4 regions of the Gordonia sp. NPDC057258 genome follow, and region 2 is predicted to be linked to each of the others. Evidence: predicted binding sites of a transcription regulator. Region 2 holds the regulator's gene; each other region holds the start of a gene.
The links. Region 2 encodes LexA, which represses DNA repair genes until DNA is damaged. Its sites were predicted from a motif close to CGAACANNTGTTCG; they were not measured.
Positions count from the first base shown of each region.

Region 1: ACFUEJ_RS12600 (HNH endonuclease signature motif containing protein) is a predicted target of LexA. The motif match lies at 2,085-2,098, and genes of this name have one in related genera.
Region 3: ACFUEJ_RS17940 (HNH endonuclease signature motif containing protein) is a predicted target of LexA. The motif match lies at 1,915-1,928, and genes of this name have one in related genera.
Region 4: ACFUEJ_RS17360 (HNH endonuclease signature motif containing protein) is a predicted target of LexA. The motif match lies at 2,705-2,718, and genes of this name have one in related genera.

Region 1 is NZ_JBHUXZ010000014.1:110,396-115,223, reverse strand. It holds gene ACFUEJ_RS12605 (ATP-dependent Clp protease ATP-binding subunit) at 1-1,493, opposite strand, end outside; gene ACFUEJ_RS12600 (HNH endonuclease signature motif containing protein) at 2,126-3,748, shown strand; gene betT (choline BCCT transporter BetT) at 3,822-4,828, shown strand, end outside.
Region 2 is NZ_JBHUXZ010000007.1:119,144-123,971, forward strand. It holds gene hrpA (ATP-dependent RNA helicase HrpA) at 1-752, shown strand, start outside; gene nrdR (transcriptional regulator NrdR) at 726-1,226, opposite strand; gene ACFUEJ_RS07745 (LysM peptidoglycan-binding domain-containing protein) at 1,326-1,865, opposite strand; gene lexA (transcriptional repressor LexA) at 2,090-2,794, shown strand; gene ACFUEJ_RS07755 (phosphoenolpyruvate--protein phosphotransferase) at 2,772-4,481, opposite strand; gene ACFUEJ_RS07760 (DeoR/GlpR family DNA-binding transcription regulator) at 4,631-4,828, shown strand, end outside.
Region 3 is NZ_JBHUXZ010000028.1:50,695-55,522, forward strand. It holds gene ACFUEJ_RS17935 (zinc-binding alcohol dehydrogenase family protein) at 1-237, shown strand, start outside; gene ACFUEJ_RS17940 (HNH endonuclease signature motif containing protein) at 262-1,884, opposite strand; gene selB (selenocysteine-specific translation elongation factor) at 2,087-3,880, opposite strand; gene selA (L-seryl-tRNA(Sec) selenium transferase) at 3,891-4,828, opposite strand, start outside.
Region 4 is NZ_JBHUXZ010000026.1:63,934-68,761, reverse strand. It holds gene ACFUEJ_RS17365 (glycoside hydrolase family 13 protein) at 1-896, shown strand, start outside; gene ACFUEJ_RS17360 (HNH endonuclease signature motif containing protein) at 987-2,690, opposite strand; gene ACFUEJ_RS17355 (hypothetical protein) at 2,880-3,569, opposite strand; gene ACFUEJ_RS17350 (thioesterase family protein) at 3,569-4,057, opposite strand; gene ACFUEJ_RS17345 (molybdopterin-dependent oxidoreductase) at 4,131-4,828, opposite strand, start outside.

The sequences.
Region 1 (4,828 bases), on a different contig from region 2:
TTGAACACCGGGATGCCGGTCCAGTTGCCGAGGACCTCGGCGATCTGCTCGTCGTCGACCTCGGCCACGACGTCCATGTCACCGCTGCGCCACTGCTTCTCGCGCTCGGCGCGCTCGGCGACCAGCTGCTTCTCCTTGTCGCGGAGGCTGGCGGCCTTCTCGAAGTCCTGCGCGTCGATCGCGCTTTCCTTCTCCTTGCGCGCATCGGCGATGCGGTCGTCGAACTCACGCAGGTCTGGCGGCGCGGTCATCCGGCGGATGCGCATGCGCGCGCCGGCCTCGTCGATGAGGTCGATCGCCTTGTCCGGCAGGAACCGGTCGTTGATGTAGCGGTCGGCCAGCGTGGCGGCGGCGACCAGCGCGCCGTCGGTGATCGAGACGCGGTGGTGCGACTCGTACCGGTCGCGCAGGCCCTTGAGGATCTCGATGGTGTGCTCGACAGACGGCTCGCCCACCTGCACGGGCTGGAAGCGGCGCTCGAGTGCGGCGTCCTTCTCGATGTACTTGCGGTATTCGTCGAGGGTCGTCGCGCCGATGGTCTGCAGCTCGCCGCGGGCCAGCTTCGGCTTGAGGATGCTGGCGGCGTCGATGGCACCCTCGGCGGCACCTGCGCCGACGAGCGTGTGCAGCTCGTCGATGAACAGGATGATGTCGCCGCGGGTGTTGATCTCCTTGAGCACCTTCTTGAGGCGTTCCTCGAAGTCACCGCGGTAGCGGCTGCCCGCAACCAGCGAACCGAGGTCGAGGGTGTAGAGCTGCTTGTCCTTGAGGGTCTCGGGGACCTTGCCGTTCACGATGGCCTGCGCCAGGCCTTCGACGACGGCGGTCTTGCCGACGCCGGGCTCACCGATCAGCACCGGGTTGTTCTTGGTGCGGCGGCTGAGCACCTGCATGACGCGCTCGATTTCCTTCTCCCGGCCGATGACCGGGTCGAGCTTGCCCTCGGAGGCCGCGGCGGTCAGGTTACGACCGAACTGGTCGAGGACCAGCGAGGTCGACGGGGTGCCGGACTCGCTGCTGCGACCGCCGGTGCCCGCCTCCTGCGGCTCCTTGCCCTGGTATCCGCTGAGGAGCTGGATGACCTGCTGGCGGACCCGGTTGAGGTCGGCGCCGAGCTTCACCAGCACCTGGGCAGCGACGCCCTCGCCCTCGCGGATCAGGCCGAGCAGGATGTGCTCGGTACCGATGTAGTTGTGGCCGAGTTGCAGGGCCTCGCGCAGCGAGAGCTCCAGCACCTTCTTGGCACGCGGGGTGAACGGGATGTGTCCCGACGGCGCCTGCTGGCCCTGGCCGATGATCTCCTCGACCTGGCTGCGAACCCCTTCGAGCGAGATCCCGAGCGACTCGAGCGCCTTGGCCGCCACGCCCTCGCCCTCGTGGATGAGGCCGAGGAGGATGTGCTCGGTACCGATGTAGTTGTGGTTGAGCATGCGCGCTTCTTCTTGGGCCAGAACCACAACCCGACGCGCGCGGTCGGTGAACCGTTCGAACATTGTTCTCCCTCACATTGCTAGCGCCCCGGCCGCCGCGGAGACCACCTCGGAGGTCCCAGAGGACAACCGGTGCGGATAGACGACGACCAGCCTGCTTCCACTCTAGAGGTCGTCTGGGGTGCACCTGCAGTTAACGCCTGCGCAGAGTGCATGGATCCCCCGTTGCGGCGGGGATGTGCCCAGTACAACTGCGCAGGCCGGGGCTGTGTTCCCCGCCGTCTACGCCGAGAGCGAACGGGCCGCCGACGGCCCGGGATGCGCCCCCACCGGGCGCTGGGACCCGCGACGCGGCGCCCGCGTTGTGCCCGACAGCAGCCGGGTATCGCGGAAACCGCCGGCCGACGAGACCACAGGAGGCGAGTGGGGACCACCCGGGCCGCTGCCGGGCCTCGGTAGATCTGGCCCTCGCTTGACTGCGACCGTCGCACACCAACGAGCAGCAGGGCGCATCCGGGTACGGCCCGGTACACGGCGAGCACGGCCACGACACGCGGCGGACGCCTATCACACGACACCGACAAGATGTAGGCGCTCAGTTCTGTTGCACGACAACATTTTTGGTATTGACGGCGACCGATGGCCGTGTACACTCGAACGTACATTCGCAGCAACGGTTCTCGGGGGAGGTGACCATGTCTGACGAAACCACCACGGCGCAACCACGTGCCGTCGAGCTGGTGGCCGACCTCCACCGCATCCTCGACGAACTACAGACCGTGGACCTGGCGCCGTGCACCGATACCGAGTTGGCCGATCTGGCGGCCGACACCGAGAAAGCGATCGCCCGGCTGACCGTGGCCGGTGACCGGCAGATCGATCAGGTCGAGGCCCGCGACCTCCCCCGCAAGGCAGGCTGCAGGACACTCATGCAGTTCATGACCCACCGGCTGCGGGTGTCCAACCCGGTGCGGCGCCGCAAGCAGATGGATGCCACCTCCCACCGGACCAGCCTGGGCGGCGACATTCTGGAGCCCGAACACCCCACGCTGGCCGAGGCGTTCGCTGTGGGAGCTGTCGGCTCCGCGCACGTGCAGGCCGCCTTGGACGTCCTCGACCGCATCCCCGGCACCATCGACCACGACATCAAGGTCGCCGCCGAACGTCAGATGGCCGAGATCGCCGAAGCCCACACCCCCGCCGAGATCACCCAGCTCGGTGCCCGGCTACTGGCCCATCTCGACCCCGACGGCACCCTCGCCGACGATTCGGATCAGAAACGACGCCGCGGCCTGTGGATCGGCCGACAACGCGCCGACGGGACAGCCAAAGTATCGGGCACCCTGACCCCCGCACTCGCCGCCCGGCTGACGATGATGTTCGCGGTCTGGGGCAAACCCGGACTCAACAACCCCGACGACCCCGCCTCACCCAGCGGACCGGCCGGCACCGCCGACCCCGACGCCCTGACCGCCGCCGCCGACCGCGACGGACGCACTCTCGCCCAAACGAATCACGACGCCCTCGACGCCGCCCTGGCCGCCGGTTTCGCCGACGGCACACTCGGCACCTCGCACCGCGGGCTACCCGTGCAACTGATCATCAAGGCCGACCTCTCCGACCTCATCCGCGAAGCCGGACTCGCGACCACCGCCACCGGCACCCTGCTGCCCGTCCGGGACCTGATCGCGATGGCCGGTGACGTCCAGCCGTGGTTGGCGATCTTCAAAGACGCCACCACCGTCCCGCTGCACTTCGGGCGGGGTAAACGCTTGGCCACCCGCGAACAACGCCTCGTCTCCTTCGCCCGCCCCGATGGCGAAGTGTGCTCGGCACCAGGATGCGACCAACCCGCCACCCACGTCGACATGCATCACGCACAGAAAGACTGGGCCAAGGGCGGACTCACCGACATCGACGACCTCGCCCCCGCCTGCCCACGCCACAACCGCATGGTCGGCAACCAGCCCGGCCAATACACCACCCGCGTCGTCCGGTCCGGGCCCGACGAAGGCCGCTGCACGTGGCGGTTGAACGCCGAACCCGGCGCACCACCCAACCCCGAACGCCTCAACCGCCGACCCGACATACCCAGGCGGTTCGCACACCACCTCAACACCGTGCGCAACGACATCCACGGACCACCAACCCGGCCCGGCGATCAACCACGCCCAGACGGCCACACCCACGACGACGCACGCCGCTCATGGGCGACAGTCAGCCACGTCATCGACGTCCGACCACCCCGACCCGGCCGACGACAGGTCCGCCCCTCCCTCGTCGAAGCACACCTCATGGAGCTACTCGCCACCCACTGAACCGGGTAGAACAACTCACACGGATCCGTCCAAACGGTCCGCCCCATCGGCGATCGGACTAGCGTCGTGGTCCATGAGTGATGACGCCGCTCGACCGTCCACGTCGGTCCATGCCGAGACCAAGACCGGCGAGCGGCGATTGCCCACGCGCCGGGTCAATCTGACCGTCTTCATAGCCTCGGCTGTCATCGTGGTCGCCTTCGCCGTCTGGGCGCTGGCGGCACCGGCAGCGGCCGAGTCGACGATCAACGACGTACGCGACTTCATCACCCGCTGGTTCGGCTGGTGGTACTTCATCCTCGCCACCGCCATCGTCGGTCTCGTGGTGTTCCTCGGCCTCAGCAAGTACGGGCGCTACCGGCTCGGACCGGAGGAATCGCGCCCCGAGTACAGCCTGTTCACCTGGACGGCGATGCTGTTCGCCGCGGGCATCGGCATCGATCTGATGTTCTTCTCCGTCGCCGAACCCGTAACCCACTTCCTCAACCCGCCGACCGGGGCCGGGGAGACCAACGAAGCGGCACGTGAGGCGGTCACCTGGACGGTCTTCCACTACGGCGTGACCGGATGGGCGATGTACGCGCTCATGGGTGGCGCGCTTGCGTACTTCGCCTTCCGGCACAATCTTCCGCTGACGATCCGGGCGGCGCTGTACCCGATCTTCGGCAAGCGCGTCGAAGGCCGGTGGGGCGACGCGATCGACGTCGCGGCCGTCCTTGGCACCATCTTCGGCATCGCCACGTCGCTGGGGATCGGGGTCGTCCAGCTCAACTTCGGGCTGAACGAGATCTTCGGGATCGAGCAGGGCAAGGCGGCCCAGATCGGTCTGATCGTCCTGGCGGTGGTGATCGCGACCGCGTCCGCGACGTCGGGGGTGGACAAGGGCATCCGACGCCTCTCCGAGATCAACGTGATCCTGGCGATCTGCATGCTGGTCTACATCACGGTCGCCAAGGACGCCGACTTCTTGCTCAACGGTCTCGTCCAGAACGCGGGCGACTACGTGTCCACCTTCACCGACCGCACGCTCGACACCTTCGCGTGGGACCAGGTGAACCCGCCGCCCGGCAACGACGCCCG
Region 2 (4,828 bases):
GCGTTGTCGTCGTCGATGCGGCTAGCCCGGAGACACGGGACCGCCTCCTGCGACGCGGGATCGTCGCCCTCCTCGACCTCGCGATACCTCCGCTGCACAAGCGGATCGCCGGCTCGCTGAGTCCGGTCGAACGACTCGCCCTGAGCCAGAGCCCGTACTCGACCACCGAGGCACTGCTCGCCGACTGCACCCGACGGGCCATTCGGGACACGGTCGCCGACATCGACGACGCAGAGCTCGCCGCGGTTCGCTCACCACAATCCTTCTCGGCGCTGCTCGAACGGATCCGGCCACGGGTCGCCGCGGCCGCACCGGACTACTTCTCGCTGGCCGTCGCAGCCCTCGAACGGATGTCCCCGCTGCGGGCGGCGATCGACCGGCACGCCGGTTCGCTGGCTGCCGACGACGTCGCCGAACAGGTCGCCCACCTCGTGTTCGACGGATTCGTGGCGGCTACCGCGCGACGCCACCTGGAGAATCTGCCGCGCTATCTCGACGGCGCGCAAGCACGTCTGGAGGCACTACCCGCGTCCGCAGCACGCGACCAGGCCGGGGTGGCCGCCGTCGATCGCGTCGTCGAACGGTGGGCCCAACGCCTCGAACAGGTACCCGAGCACCGGCGGGCGGTGGTCGACGACGAAGCGCAGTGGCTCGTCGAGGAGTTGCGCGTGGGGCTGTTCGCCCAGCGTCTCGGCACCGCGTTCCCGGTGTCGGAGAAACGGGTCCTACGAGCTCTGGACCGACTCGGCTGACACGGGTTCGGCGAGCGCGCTCCCGGATCCCGATGCCGCCTTCAGGTCGTCGATCTCGCGCTGGAAGTCCTCCACCGAGTCGAACGACCGGTACACCGAGGCGAAGCGCAGATACGCCACCTCGTCGAGATCGCGGAGCGGGCCCAGGATGGCGAGTCCGACCTCGTTGCTGGGGATCTCGGCCGATCCACTGGCGCGCACCGTGTCCTCGACCTGCTGGGCGAGCTGCGCGAGCGCGTCCTCGGCGACGTGGCGGCCCTGACAGGCTCGCCGCACGCCACGCATGACCTTCTCCCGGCTGAACGGCTCGGTCACGCCGTTGCGTTTGACCACCGCGAGCACGGCGCTCTCCACGGTCGAGAACCGGCGACCGCACTCCACACAGGAGCGACGGCGGCGGATGGCCTGCCCTTCATCTGCGACACGCGAGTCGATGACCTTGGTGTCGTCGTTCTTGCAGAAGGGGCAGCGCATCGTGTCCTCACGCAGGTCGCGGGACGCTGGAACGCACCCGAAGCGTGCGCCCCGCCGCTTGTCGGCCGGCCCCTGTGACATCGAGGATACCGCCCGGCCTCAGCGGTACCGGGGGGTGAGCAGGGGCTGGCCCACCTGCAGCGCGCTCGACCCCAGATCGTTCATCGCGACGATCTCGTCGATCACGACCTCGCGCGGCATCTCGGGTGCCACCCGGCCGGCGATCGAGCTGAGCGAGTCCCCCGAGCGCACATGGACGACCTCGGAACTCACGGCGGACGGTGTCAGCGAGTCCGAGTAATTCTGGCCGACGACACCGAACACCCACACGACGAACGCCAGCCCGACACCGGCGAGGAGCGCGACCGCGGTGCGGCGGCGGCGACGGAACACCGCCGCGTCGGGCCCGACCGGGCCACGTCCCCGGACCCCGACCGGAGAGCCACAGTGGGTACCGCCCACCCGCGGGGTCACCGGCGATGCCCCCCGCGGCCGGGTGCCGGCCGGCCGGTTGTCGACCGGTCGGCCGCCGTCGGACAGCGGGGCGCGGGTCCGGACGCGATCGGCGCGGTCGGTGCGCGGCCGGACGGCGTCGGGACGGTCGGTGCGGACGGGAGCGACGAGAGTGGCGGTGCGCATGGTGCCCTCCGGTGTTCGGGTGTCTGGGATCGTGCGGGTGTGGTGTTCGGTGTTCGAACATCGATCAGATGTTCGATGCACTGATGTTCGAATTTGTAGCACGACGTCCCGACAAAGTCTCGCGACACATCGAACAAATGTTTGAGGTGCCGGTCGCACTCCGCTAGGCTCGGACCCGGCGCAAGCCATCTACCAGCACGTTCCGAAGACGAGAGGAACCGAACATGAGTGACACCGGCGATAGGCGCGGCCGAGCGCGGGGCGCCGACGACGAGGCCCCGTTCGACGCCGCCGCCGCCGAGGCCTCACTCACCCCGCGACAGGCCGGGGTCCTGGAGGTGATCCGCCGCTCGGTGCGCGAGCGCGGTTATCCGCCGAGCATCCGGGAGATCGGCGACGAGGTCGGCCTGGCCTCGACGTCATCGGTGGCCCATCAGTTGCGGACGCTGGAACGCAAGGGGCTGCTCAAGCGCGACGCGAACCGTCCCCGTGCGGTCAACATCGCCCCGAGTGACACCCCGTCGCCGGACACCCCGACGGCCGGCCAGCTTCCCGAGCCGACCTTCGTGCCGGTTCTCGGCCGTATCGCGGCCGGCGGTCCGATCCTGGCCGAGGAGGCCGTCGAGGACGTCTTCCCACTGCCCCGTGAGCTCGTCGGCGAGGGATCGCTCTTCCTGTTGCGCGTCGTCGGCGAGTCGATGATCGACGCCGCGATCTGCGACGGCGACTGGGTCGTGGTCCGGCAGCAGAACGTCGCCGACAACGGCGACATCGTCGCGGCCATGATCGACGGCGAGGCCACCGTGAAGACCTTCAAGCGTCAGGGCCCGAACGTCTGGCTCATGCCGCACAACGAACTGTTCGATCCGATCCCGGGCAACGATGCCGTCATCCTCGGCAAGGTCGTCACCGTGATGCGGCGAGTCTGACCTCTCCACCGACCGAACCGTCGAGCACCGCCGCGGCCGCCTCGCGCGCCGCGGCGGGATCCGAGGTGGACAGGGCAGCCTCGGCGGCGGCCCGGCAGTCCGGTGCGGACACCTCGCCGAGCCGGGCCCCCACGGCCGCCGCAGCAGCCGGCGCGCTGGACAGCGAGGTGACCCCGAGACCGACGAGCACGCAGGCGAGGTTCGGATCGGCGGCGGCCTCGCCGCACACCCCGACCGGCTTTCCCTGACGTGCACCCGCTGCCGCGACACCCGCGATGAGGCTCAACACGGCCGGTTGCCACGGGTCGGTCAGTCCGGCGAGATCGGCCGACATCCGGTCGGCCGCCATCGTGTACTGGGTCAGATCGTTGGTGCCGATGGACACGAAGTCCACCTCGGCGAGGACGGCTTCGGCCAGGATCGCCGCCGCGGGCACCTCGATCATCACCCCGGCGACCAGACCACGGCCGCGGACCTCGGCGGCGAAGGTGCGCGCCTCCGCCGGCGAGGCGATCATCGGCGCCATGACCCACGGCGCGACGGCCGACCCCGACGCGGCCTGCGCGATCGCGTCGAGCTGATGCGCGCGGATCTCGGGGTGCGCCAGCGCGATCCGATCGCCCCGCACGCCGAGCGCTGGGTTCGATTCGTCGGGATGGGTCACGAACCGGAGCGGTTTGTCGGACCCGGCGTCGAGGGTGCGGATGACCACCTTCTGCCCGTCGAACGCATCGAGCACCTCCCGGTAGATCGCGGCCTGCTCGTCCACCGACGGTTCGTCGGCACGCTCGAGGAACGCGAGTTCGGTGCGGAAGAGCCCGACGCCCTCGACGGGGTACCCGGCCGCGGCGCGTGCCGACGATCCGTCGGCGACGTTGGCGAGCACCGCCACGGCCACCCCGTCGGCGGTCTGCCCCGGACCGGTCCAGCCGGCGACGAGTGCGGCATGCCGCCGATCCTCGTCGACGCGAGCCCGGGCCGCCTCCGCATCGGGCTCCACCTCGATCCGCCCGGTGCTGCCGTCGACGAGAACGGTTGTGCCGGGCTCGATCTCGTCCAGGTCGGCCACCGCCACCACGCACGGGATCCCCAGCTGGCGCGCGATGATCGCGGTGTGGCTGGTCGGTCCGCCGAGGCGGGTGACGAGGGCGATGGTGCTCGTGGGGTCGAGGCCCGCGGTGTCGGCGGGCGCGAGGTCGTCGGCGAGCAGGACCGACGGCACCTCCGGAGTGGGCACACCAGGTTCGGGTAGGCCGAGCAGTTCGGCGAGGACCCGGTCGCGCACGTCGTTGAGATCGGTGACCCGCTCGGCCATCAGTCCGCCGAGCTTGGTGAACACCGCCGCGAACTGTTCGGTGGCCGCGACGGCAGCGGCCTCGGCGGGGGCGCCCTTGCCGATGAGCGCGGTCGCGGCACCGATCCAGCCGCGGTCCTCGGCCAGGCCCGCCGTCGCGGCGAGCACCTCGGCCGTCACCCCGGTGTTCTGCGACGCGCGCGTGCGCAGCCGCGCGGCGACGGCGCCGGCCGCGGTGGCGAAGCGCGTGACCTCGTCGGCGCGCCGTTCCTCGGCGATCTCCACACCGACGCCGAGCTTCTCCGGCGAGTGGTCGGGTCGCTCGCCCGGCCACAGCGCGGGACCGTGGGCCAACCCGCCGACCACCGGGGTTCCCGTCAGGATCTGCGCCATCGTCTTGCCTCTCACTCGACTACCGATGTGACCACCGTTACAAAAAGTGCTTGACTTGTCAACACAAACAGGCGTAAACACAATTACTACAACATCCAATCCCACACGCCTCAACAAGCGGGTTGGTCGAAACCGGAGATCGGAGCGGTGTGTACGCCGAGGAGAGACAACAGGCGATCGTCGACGAGGTGCGACTCGCGGGGCGGGCATCCGTGGCCGCGCTCGCCGAGAAATTCGACGTCACCAGCGAGACCGTCCGACGCGATCTCGCGGTACTGGAACGCGCCGGACATCTCCAGCGGGTCCACGGCGGCGCCGTGCGCGCCGAGATCATGCGCACCCTCGGC
Region 3 (4,828 bases), on a different contig from region 2:
CTGAAGCAGAAGAGCCAGAGTTGGCATTGGGAGTTGATGTTCTCCAAGCCGTTGTTCGCACCGGAAGACGACTCACAACACGAGATCCTCGGCCGGGTCGCCGAACTCGTCGACGCCGGCAAGATTCGCAGCACTGTCAACCGTGAACTGGCTGGTTTCACGATCGAGAATCTTCGTACAGCGCACCGAGTCTCCGAATCCGGAGGGGCGATCGGCAAGGTGGTCCTCACGCGCTGACCACCGCGGATGAGCCGGCGAACTTCACGAGGTGGCGAGTAACTCCATGAGGTGTGCTTCGACGAGGGAGGGCCGGGGCGTGCGTGGTCCGGGTCGGGGTGGTCGGACGTCGATGACGTGGCTGGTTTTCAGCCATGAGCGGCGCGCGTCATGTGGGCGTGGCTCGTCGCCGGACGTGGTGCGTCCGTGGATCTCTCGCCGCACCTGTGCCAGGTGGGCCTGCAACCGCTTGGGTATGTCGGGTCGGCGGTTGATGTATTCGGGGTTGGGCGGTGCGCCGGGTTCGACGTTGAGTCGCCAGGCGCAGCGGCCTTCGTCTGGCCCGGACCGGACGATCCGGGTGGTGTACTGGCCGGGTTGGTCGCCGACCATGCGGTTGTGGCGGGGACAGGCCGGTGCGAGGTCATCGATGTCGGTGAGTCCGCCCTTGGCCCAGTCTCGTTCGGCGTGATGAAGCTCGACCTGGGTGGCGGGCTGATCGCACCCGGGAGCCGAGCACACCTCGCCGTCGGGTCGGGCGAAGGAGACCAGGCGTTGTTCGCGGGTGGCGAGGCGTTTGCCCCGTCCGAAGTGCAGGGGGACGGTGGTGGCGTCTTTGAAGATCGCGAGCCAGGGTTGCATGTCGGCGGCCATCGCGATCAAGTCCCGGATGGGCAGCAGGGTTCCGGTGGCGGTGGTGGCGAGTCCGGCTTCGCGGGTCAGGTCGGAGAGGTCGGCTTTGATGATCAGTTGCACGGGCAGGCCTCGGTGCGAGGTTCCCAGTGTTCCGTCGGCGAAGCCTGCGGCCAGTGCGGCGTCGAGGGCGTCGTGATTGGTCTGGGCGAGAGTGCGGCCGTCGCGGTCGGCTGCCGAGGCCAGGGCGTCGGGGTCGGCGGTGCCGGCCGGTCCGCGAGGCGACTGCGGGTCGTCGGGGTTGTTGAGTCCGGGTTTGCCCCAGACGGCGAACATCATCGTCAGCCGGGCGACGAGTTCGGGTGTCAGGGTGCCCGATATCTTGGCGGTGCCGTCGGCGCGTTGCCGACCGATCCACAGGCCGCGGCGTCGTTTCTGGTCGGTGTCGTCGGCCAGGGTGCCGTCGGGGTCGAGATGGGCGAGCAGCCGCGCGCCGAGCCGGGTGATCTCGGCAGGCGTGTGGGCTTCGGCGATTTCGGCCATCTGTCGTTCAGCGGCGACCTTGATGTCGTGGTCGATGGTGCCCGGGATGCGGTCGAGGACGTCCAATGCGGCCTGGACGTGCGCGGTGCCGACCGTGCCTTGTGCGAACGCTTCGGCGAGACAGGGGTATTCGGGTGGGAGGACCTCGCCGCCGAGGCTGGTCCGGTGGGCGGTGGCGTCCATATGCTTACGGCGGCGCATCGGGTTCGACACTCGTAGCCGGTGGGTCATGAACTGCATCAGGGTGCGGCAGCCGGCCTTGCGTGGCAGGTCGCGGGCGACGGCCTGATCGATCTGCCGGTCCCCGGCGACGGTCAGACGAGCGATGGCGCGTTCGGTCTCCGCGGCCACCTCAGCGAGTTCGGCATCGGTACACGGCGACAGATCCACGGTCTGCAATTTGTCGAGGGTGCGGTGGAGATCGGCCACCAACTCAACGGCACGCGGTTGCGGCGCTGTCGAGTCGCCACCGACGTGTGCGGTGCTGGGCATGACGGTCACCTCCTCCGAGAACCGTTGCTGCGAATGTAGGTTCGAGTGTACACCAATCCAGACGTGCGGCAAGGCCAAACATACTGCTGTGCAATGCTATTCGTTGATGTCGACTTGTCGGTGTCGTGTGGTAGGGGCCTCGGACGGAAGCTCTTCCCGCGATTCACACGGCGACCTGTACGACAGGACCACCGCCCGTTGCTCAGCGCACGACCTCCCGGTGCCCGGCGTCAAGACGGCGGGTCCAACCGCGGGCGTCGAGGTACTCCAGTAGCGGAATGACCACGCGCCGAGTGGTTCCGAGCGCCTGACGAGCGGCGCTGGTGGTGAACGGCTGATCGAGCGAGGCGAGGATGCGCATCGCCAGGGCGGGGGCGGTCGGCAACAGCACGACACCGTCGCGCAAACGGAGAATTCGGCCCGTGCGCTCGGCGGCGGCGAGTTCTCGGGCGCCCAAGCCGAGTGCGGTGAGGTCATCGGCCTCGGGTGCACGGAACGGGTGGTCGGCGAGCCGGCGCTCCAGTGCGCTGACCGCGTCGTCGGCATCACCCAGGGAGGGCTTGTGACCCGGGATTGCCAGGTGCCCGTCGGACGATGACAGCCCGGCTTCCGAGATGACGGTCGCCAGCAGCGTCGTGTCCGGGAGCCCGAGCAGCGCGGGTGCGCCGGCCGCAGAGAGCCCGGCCGACAACGGGTCTCGTTGATGTAGTTCGCGGACGGCGGCGTGAAGCCGTTCCGCCCAGGCGGTGAGGGAGGTTTCGGCGACCCACCACTCGCCGATCACTCGTACGCCGTGGGGAGCGGGCTCGGCGTCGTCGACCAGGCCGAGTCGCGTCAGATCGGTGACGCGCATCGCGCCACGCCGATGCACTTCTTCGGCGGCCCCGGCGCCGTCGGACATGGCCGCCAGCGAGGCAGCGCGCCGTGTTGCGTCGCCGCGCCGGGTCAGCGCCGGGGGATCGGGGTGCAGCACGACGCCACCGCCAACAATCCGTTGGCCGGGATCCCGGAGCACCACCCGATCGCCCCGCGACATCGGCACGGCACGGGCGAGGGTCACACGCGCGTGGTCGCCGTCGAAGGGGCGCAACCGAACCGGTAGCGCCGCTGTGCCGATGTGTGCGACGAGGTGTTCCGGTGCCTCCTCGAAGGACATGCCGCTCACGCGCCGGACATCGGCGACTGCGGAGGTGTGCCAGGCTCCGGGCGTCACGAGTGCGTCGCCGCGCGAGACGTCGTCGACGCCGACGCCGCGCAGATTGATCGCGACTCGGCTGACCGGGCCGGCGCTGGTGAGAGTTGCACCCTCGCTCTGCAATCCACGGACATCGAGTCGCCGGCGGCCGTCAACCGTGAGCAGGTCCAGGGTGTCGCCGACCGAGATGGTCCCGGCGGATAGGGTGCCGGTGACGACGGTGCCGGCGCCGGTGCGGGTGAAGACCCGGTCGATCCAGAACCGGACACGCCCCGAGGTCGACGGCGGTGATGTCCCGGCCAAGACGGCGTCGAGCCGTGTGCGCAGTTCGTCGATTCCGACGCGATCGGGCGCCGACACCACGACCGCCGGCGCATCGGAAAGGCCGGTGCGGCTGAGGCGATCACGCGACAGATCGATCACTTCACGAACGCGGTCGGGCGAGGCCCGGTCGGCTCGGGTGATGACCAGCAGCCCGTACTCGATGCCGAGGGCGGCGACGGCATCACGGTGGTCGTCGGACTGGGCGCTCCATCCCTCGTCCGCGGCGACGACGAACAGGACGACGGGCGCCGGGCCCAGGCCGGCCAGCATGTTCGGGATGAACCGCTCGTGGCCGGGGACGTCGACGAAGGCCACGTCGGCACCGGAAGGCAGTGTGGTCCAGGCGAAACCGAGGTCGATCGTCAGCCCGCGGCGTCGTTCCTCCTCCCATCGGTCCGGCTCGATCCCGGTCAGAGCACGCACCAGTGTGGACTTCCCGTGGTCCACGTGTCCGGCGGTGGCCACCACGTACTTCACGAGCGCGACTTCACGACGCGCCCAGAGCCTGTCGGATCGCGGCGAGTACCCGCACGTCGTCGGCTTCGGGAACGCAGCGCAGGTCCACCAGACACGCGTCGTCGTGAACGCGGGGTAGGACGGCCGGATCGCCGACGCGTAGGCGGGCGGCCGTTGCGACCGGAAGCCGCACCGCCCACCCCGGCAGCGGCACGCCGGGTGCGCCACCGCCACCCACCCGTCCGTCATGGGCGACGATCGGGAATCCGACTGCCGTGCCCAGGGATTCGGTACGCACGCGAAGTCTGTCGGGATCGGCGTGGAGGTATTCCCAGACGGGGGGTCGTGGCCCGCCGACGGTTGCCTCCATCGCAGCCAGTGCCAGCTTGTCCGCGCGAACGGCCCGTGCGAGTGGGTGTTTCGCGAGACGCTGAACGAGCGCTCCATCGCCGAGGAGGAGTCCGGCCTGTGGTCCGCCCAGGAGTTTGTCGCCGCTGGCGATGACGAGGTCGGCGCCGGATTCGAGTGTCGTGGTGGCGTCGGGTTCGTCGGGCAGCAGCGGGTCGGGTTGCAGGAGTCCGCTGCCGATGTCGGCGACGACGGGCACGCCGTGCGCCCGGGCGAGGCCGCGCAGCTCGGAGAGCGATGTCTCGCTGGTGAAGCCCTCGACCCGGAAGTTGCTCGGATGCACCTTGAGAATTGCTCCGACGTCGTCGTCGGTGAGGGCGTCGGCGTAGTCGCGTGCGTGGGTGCGGTTGGTGGTGCCGACCTCGTGTAACCGGGCGCCTGTCGACGCGATCAGTTCGGTGAGCCGGAAACCTGCGCCGATCTCGATCATCTCGCCACGACTGATGACGACTGCACGCCCGGCCGCCAGCGCGGTCGTCGCCAGTACCAATGCGGCCGCACCGTTGTTGACCATCAGCGCGTCTTCCGCTGCGGGACAGGCTCGTAGGAGAGCGCTGCGGG
Region 4 (4,828 bases), on a different contig from region 2:
ACGACCCTCGTTTCAACAACTATGCGGTGCACGAGATCCACCGCAAGATCCGCAAGGTCCTCGACGAGTACCCCGGGGCAGCCAACGTCGGTGAGATCTGGGTCAGCGACAACGAGCGATTCGCCGAGTACCTGCGTCCCGACGAACTGCACCTCGGGTTCAACTTCCGGCTCGCCAAGGCGCCGTTCGAATCCGGTGCGATCAGGGAGGCCATCGAGAACTCACTCGACGCGGTGTTGTCGGTGTCCGGTACTCCGACGTGGACGCTGTCCAATCACGATGTCGCCCGCGAGGTCACGCGATACGCCGTCGCCGACCCGGAGACCGGGGCACTCGACCTCGAGCGCGGCACGAGGCGCGCAAGAGCGATGCTCGTCGTCGAAATGGCGCTGCCCGGAACGGTTTTCCTCTACAACGGCAGCGAACTGGGACTGCCGAACGTCGACGACCTGCCCGACGACGCACTCCAGGACCCGGTGTGGGAACGGTCCGGACGCACCGAACGCGGGCGGGACGGCTGCCGCGTCCCGATCCCCTGGGAGGGGACCGAGCCGCCCTTCGGATTCAGTGCGACGTCCGAGACCTGGCTGCCGATCCCGGATTCGTGGCGCGCGCTCACTGTCGAAGCCCAGCTCGAGGACGTGGGGTCGATGCTGTCGCTGTACCGCGCAGCCCTCGACCTGAGGGTGACCCGTCCGGAGTTCACCGGTGAGCACCTCGAGTGGTACGGCGCGCCGGAGGGATGCCTGGCGTTCCGTCGTTCCGAGGGTCAGCTGGTCTGTGCGCTGAACGCCGGCGATGAGCCGGTGCCCCTTCCGCCCGGCGAATTGCTGCTCGTCAGTTCACCTCTCGTCGACGGGATGCTGGCGCCGGACGCAGCGGCCTGGCTGGTGTGACTGAACTCGGGCAGCCGGCCGCGGACCACGTGAGGGGCACGCAGGCACCTCACCGCCGTCGATAGCAAGCAAGACAATCGTGAAACGCTGCTAGAAGGGCGGCGGGTTGGCGTCGTTCCAGCGCTTCTCGGCGCGTTGGTGGCGTCGGAAGTCGTTGTCGCGCTGCTTGGTGAGTCGGTCGCGGGCGGGGTGATCGGGTGATCGTCTGGGGAAGAGCTTGTTGAACAGGTCGCGTCCGCTGAAGGCGTTGCCGACGAACATGTGACCGGTGGGTGTGGTGAACCAGGCGGTGCGGGACTCGTCTTGGTGGTCCTGCCAGCTGGTGAAGGTCTTGATGCGGTGATGGAAGCGGCACAGCGGTTTGAGGTTGCGCGCATCGGTCGGGCCACCGCGCCGCGGGTCGGTGTGATCGAAGGGTTCGGTGTGGTCGAGGTCGATCTGCCAGACCGGGGCGTTGCAGCCGGGGAAGGTGCAGCACAGTTCGCCGGCACGCACCAGCGCCTGCAGCTTCTTCGACGGGGTGTACCGCGTTGTCGAACTGTCTGCCTCGGGAGCCGATGCCAGTGGCGCGGCGGGGGTCGGTGCGGGATGGATGTAGGTGCGTCGCGCTTCGGCGAGGAGTTCTCGCGCGGTGTCGGCGTCGATGATGCCATGGCGGTCGAGGAACGCGGGATCGTCGTCGAGACCGATCAGGGTCGACAGGTTCACCACGATGTGAAAGGTCGCGCGCGGCGCCAGCGAGTCCGACGCCGAGTCGGTCGGCGCGGCCGGGTCATCGGCAGCGGTGTCGGGGGCTGACGGGTCGACGAAGGTGTCCGCATCCACCATCTCAGCAGCTGGTGCAGGCGGCTCGGCGGTATCCACTGTCGCTGGGTCGAAATCTGGTGCTGTGTCGGGTTCGGTTGCGGCAGGTCGACAGTCGTCGCATAGGCAGGTGATGGCGGCTTCGCCGCGCGAAAGTGCTTTGAGGGCATCGACCCGGCGATTGGCCAACTTTCGAGGGTCACCGGCGTGGACCGCGGTGGCCATCGCCGTCAGGCGGGCGTCGAACTCGGCGGCATCAGCATCGGGCAGCGTCCCGGAGATCCGGGACTGCCCCGGCGTGAACCGATCGGGGGTGACCGTCACCTTGCGGTCGGACTTCACTCGCTCCTTGCGTCGGCGGATCGCGTCGGGTGCCCACTTGGCGACGATCGAATCGACCATGGCGGTGAACCGGGCCGTCGACATCGGTGGGCGGGCGAAGATCGCTTCGGCGAGATGGGCGTCGACGGTCTGCATCTCTTCGTCGTCGGTGATGAGATCGGTGCGCTTGAGAGCGATGAGGAAGCGGCGCTTGTCGATTCGACCGCACGCCAGTGCGTGCCCGGTGAAGGAGAGTCGGTAGCGCAGTGCGTCGCCGGCCTCGATGAGGTCTTTCGCCTCGGCCGGTGTCACGGTGAGGGTGGCGCCGACTTCGGCGATGGCTTGTTCGAGACCGTTGGGCCCGAACTGCTCGTAGGGGTTCTCGCCGGCGGCCACTCGCGCTGATAGGTGCTCGAAGGCTTCGATGGAGTCGAGTTCGCCGCTGTGCGTCTCGGCGCGGCGCTGCGCGTAATCCATCTCGCGTTCATCGTGAATGAGGCTGGCAACGACCATCATTCGATGCGCGGACGCTGCCGCCAAGCCCGCGCAGTGGTTGAGGACCTCGACGAGTTCGGATGCGGAGAGTTCATGGTCGGGACGAAAGCGCGGTTCGACGGACTCCTGTGATGGGTCCACCGCCGTGGATCCGGCCCCCGCCCCCGATGACATGACACCATCGAACTCGAAAATATGTTCGAGTCAAGGCTTGATTTTTCCAAGTCCCGGACGTCCTACAAATCGAACCACGACGTACTGACAGGCCTCCGACTTCGAGATAATCGTGTCTGCGTGGCGGCCAGTGCGAATCACCATGGCTGGAGCTCAGGCGACAAGAGAGATCATCGTGAGACACACCGTTTAGTTCAGGACGGTGACCGCGAGATCGCGGTGCCGGCGCTGGTACACCGAGCCGAAGCGTGCATCGATCCGAATCCACGCCGCCGACATCCGGATTCGTACCGGTTCGTCGGCTGCGATCGCCCCGGTGTCGGAGGTCTCGGTGACCGCTCGTCCGTCCGCGTCGCGGATGAATCCCATGCCGGTCAGGGCGAAGACCGATCGCATGCTCACCGCGGCCCGCAGCGCACCCTCCTCCGACGTGACCTCGAGGACATCCTGATCGAGCAGACCCGTTGCGGGACCGTGCCCGCTCCCCTCCTCGCGCGCCACCCGGGCGCCTTCCCGAGACAGTTCGACCACGCTGCGGGCGGGTACGTCGTCGATGTGCCGGAACCCGATCGCAGCGGGAAGCGCTCCGCGCCAGGCACTGTCGAGGGAGAAGCCGGGATCGACCGCGGCGCCCGGGCCGGCCGATTCGACGGTCGCACGCAGTGTCGAAGCGTCGCACACGATGTCGGTCGGCGCGATTCGTCCGGTCACCGATCGGGTGGCGAGGACGTCGAACCCGGTATGTGCCCACAAGGCCACCAGACCGTCCGAACGCGCGACCACCCGGACGACGGCGGCATCGTCGAGACGTACTGCGTGCGAGAGGAACGCGAGGGCGTTCGATCGGTCCGAGGACGCGAACTCGATGAACCGCTCCATCAACTCGGCCCGCCGCGTGTGGCCGATTCCCCGGCAGGGCGGCGGAATCCGGCGAGGTAGTCCTTCTGTTCCGGGGTGAGCCGGGCGATGCGCTGGGCCGCCACGTCGAAGGCGACGAGCTGCGTGCTGGCGACCACGGCGGGTCGAGAGGCGGGGTCGGCACCCGCCGCGCGCACTTCGTAGCCGACGGTGAAGTCGACGGCCCGCAGGCGTTCGACGAACATGGTGACCTCGATCGGCCCCTCGGAATGACGCAGCTGCGCTTGATATCTCACGTGTAGGTCGGCGACGAGGCAGCCGTCGCGCAGGGGCGCGGTCGGTCGGCCGTCGTAGAAGAGCCAGGGAATGCGCGCCTCTTCGAGCAACGTCACCATCCGGGCGTGGTTGATGTGCGCGTAGACATCCATGTCCGACCAGCGCACCGGCACCTTGACCAGGTATCCGTCAGCGGTCGTGGTCCCGGCGTCCTCGTTGAGCACGTGCGTCATCCCCTGTCTGATCGGCGTCGGCGTGCAGCCCTGGCGGCCACCCCGGCCCAACCCTACGCACTACCCGCCCCGGTCAAGCAGGCGCGATCTCCACCGGCAGACCGTTGAGGACGACGGTCCCCGAGAGCGGGTCGAGCAGGGCGCCGTCGTTCAGGTCGTTCACGTTCACACCCGGCTCGGCGGCGGCGACGCCCAGTCTGATGCCCTCGACATCATGGCCCCACCCGTGCGGCAGCGACGCGACCCCGGGTCGGATGTCGGTGGTGATCTCGACGGGCACGGTCAGCGAACCACCCGCACCACGGACCTTGGCGACATCGAAGATGCCGAGTCGGTCGGCATCGTCAGGATGCATGAGCAGGGTGCAGCGATTGGTGCCGCCGGTGAGGGCCGGGAGATTGTGCATCCAGCTGTTGTTGGACCGCAGGTGGCGGCGGCCGACCAGCAGCAGGCTGCCGTCGGCGGCCGGCGCCGGGTCGCGCCCGGCGTCCACCGCTGCACTCAGGCGCGCGAGGTCGCCGATGAGCGGGTCGGGAGCGAGTTCGATCTTGCCGGACGCCGTGCGGAGCACCCCGGGCAGGCGCGGCCGCATCGGCCCCAGATCGATACCGTGTGGCGCGGCCAGCACATCCGCGAACGTGAGGCCGTCGCGGGAGCCGAAGGCGTCGCCGTACGCCCCGAGGCGGAACAGCATGTCCAGACGACGCTGGTGCCCGGGCGCGTCGGGCAACATCGCGACGAGCGAGGCGACGTCACGGCCGGCGACGGGCG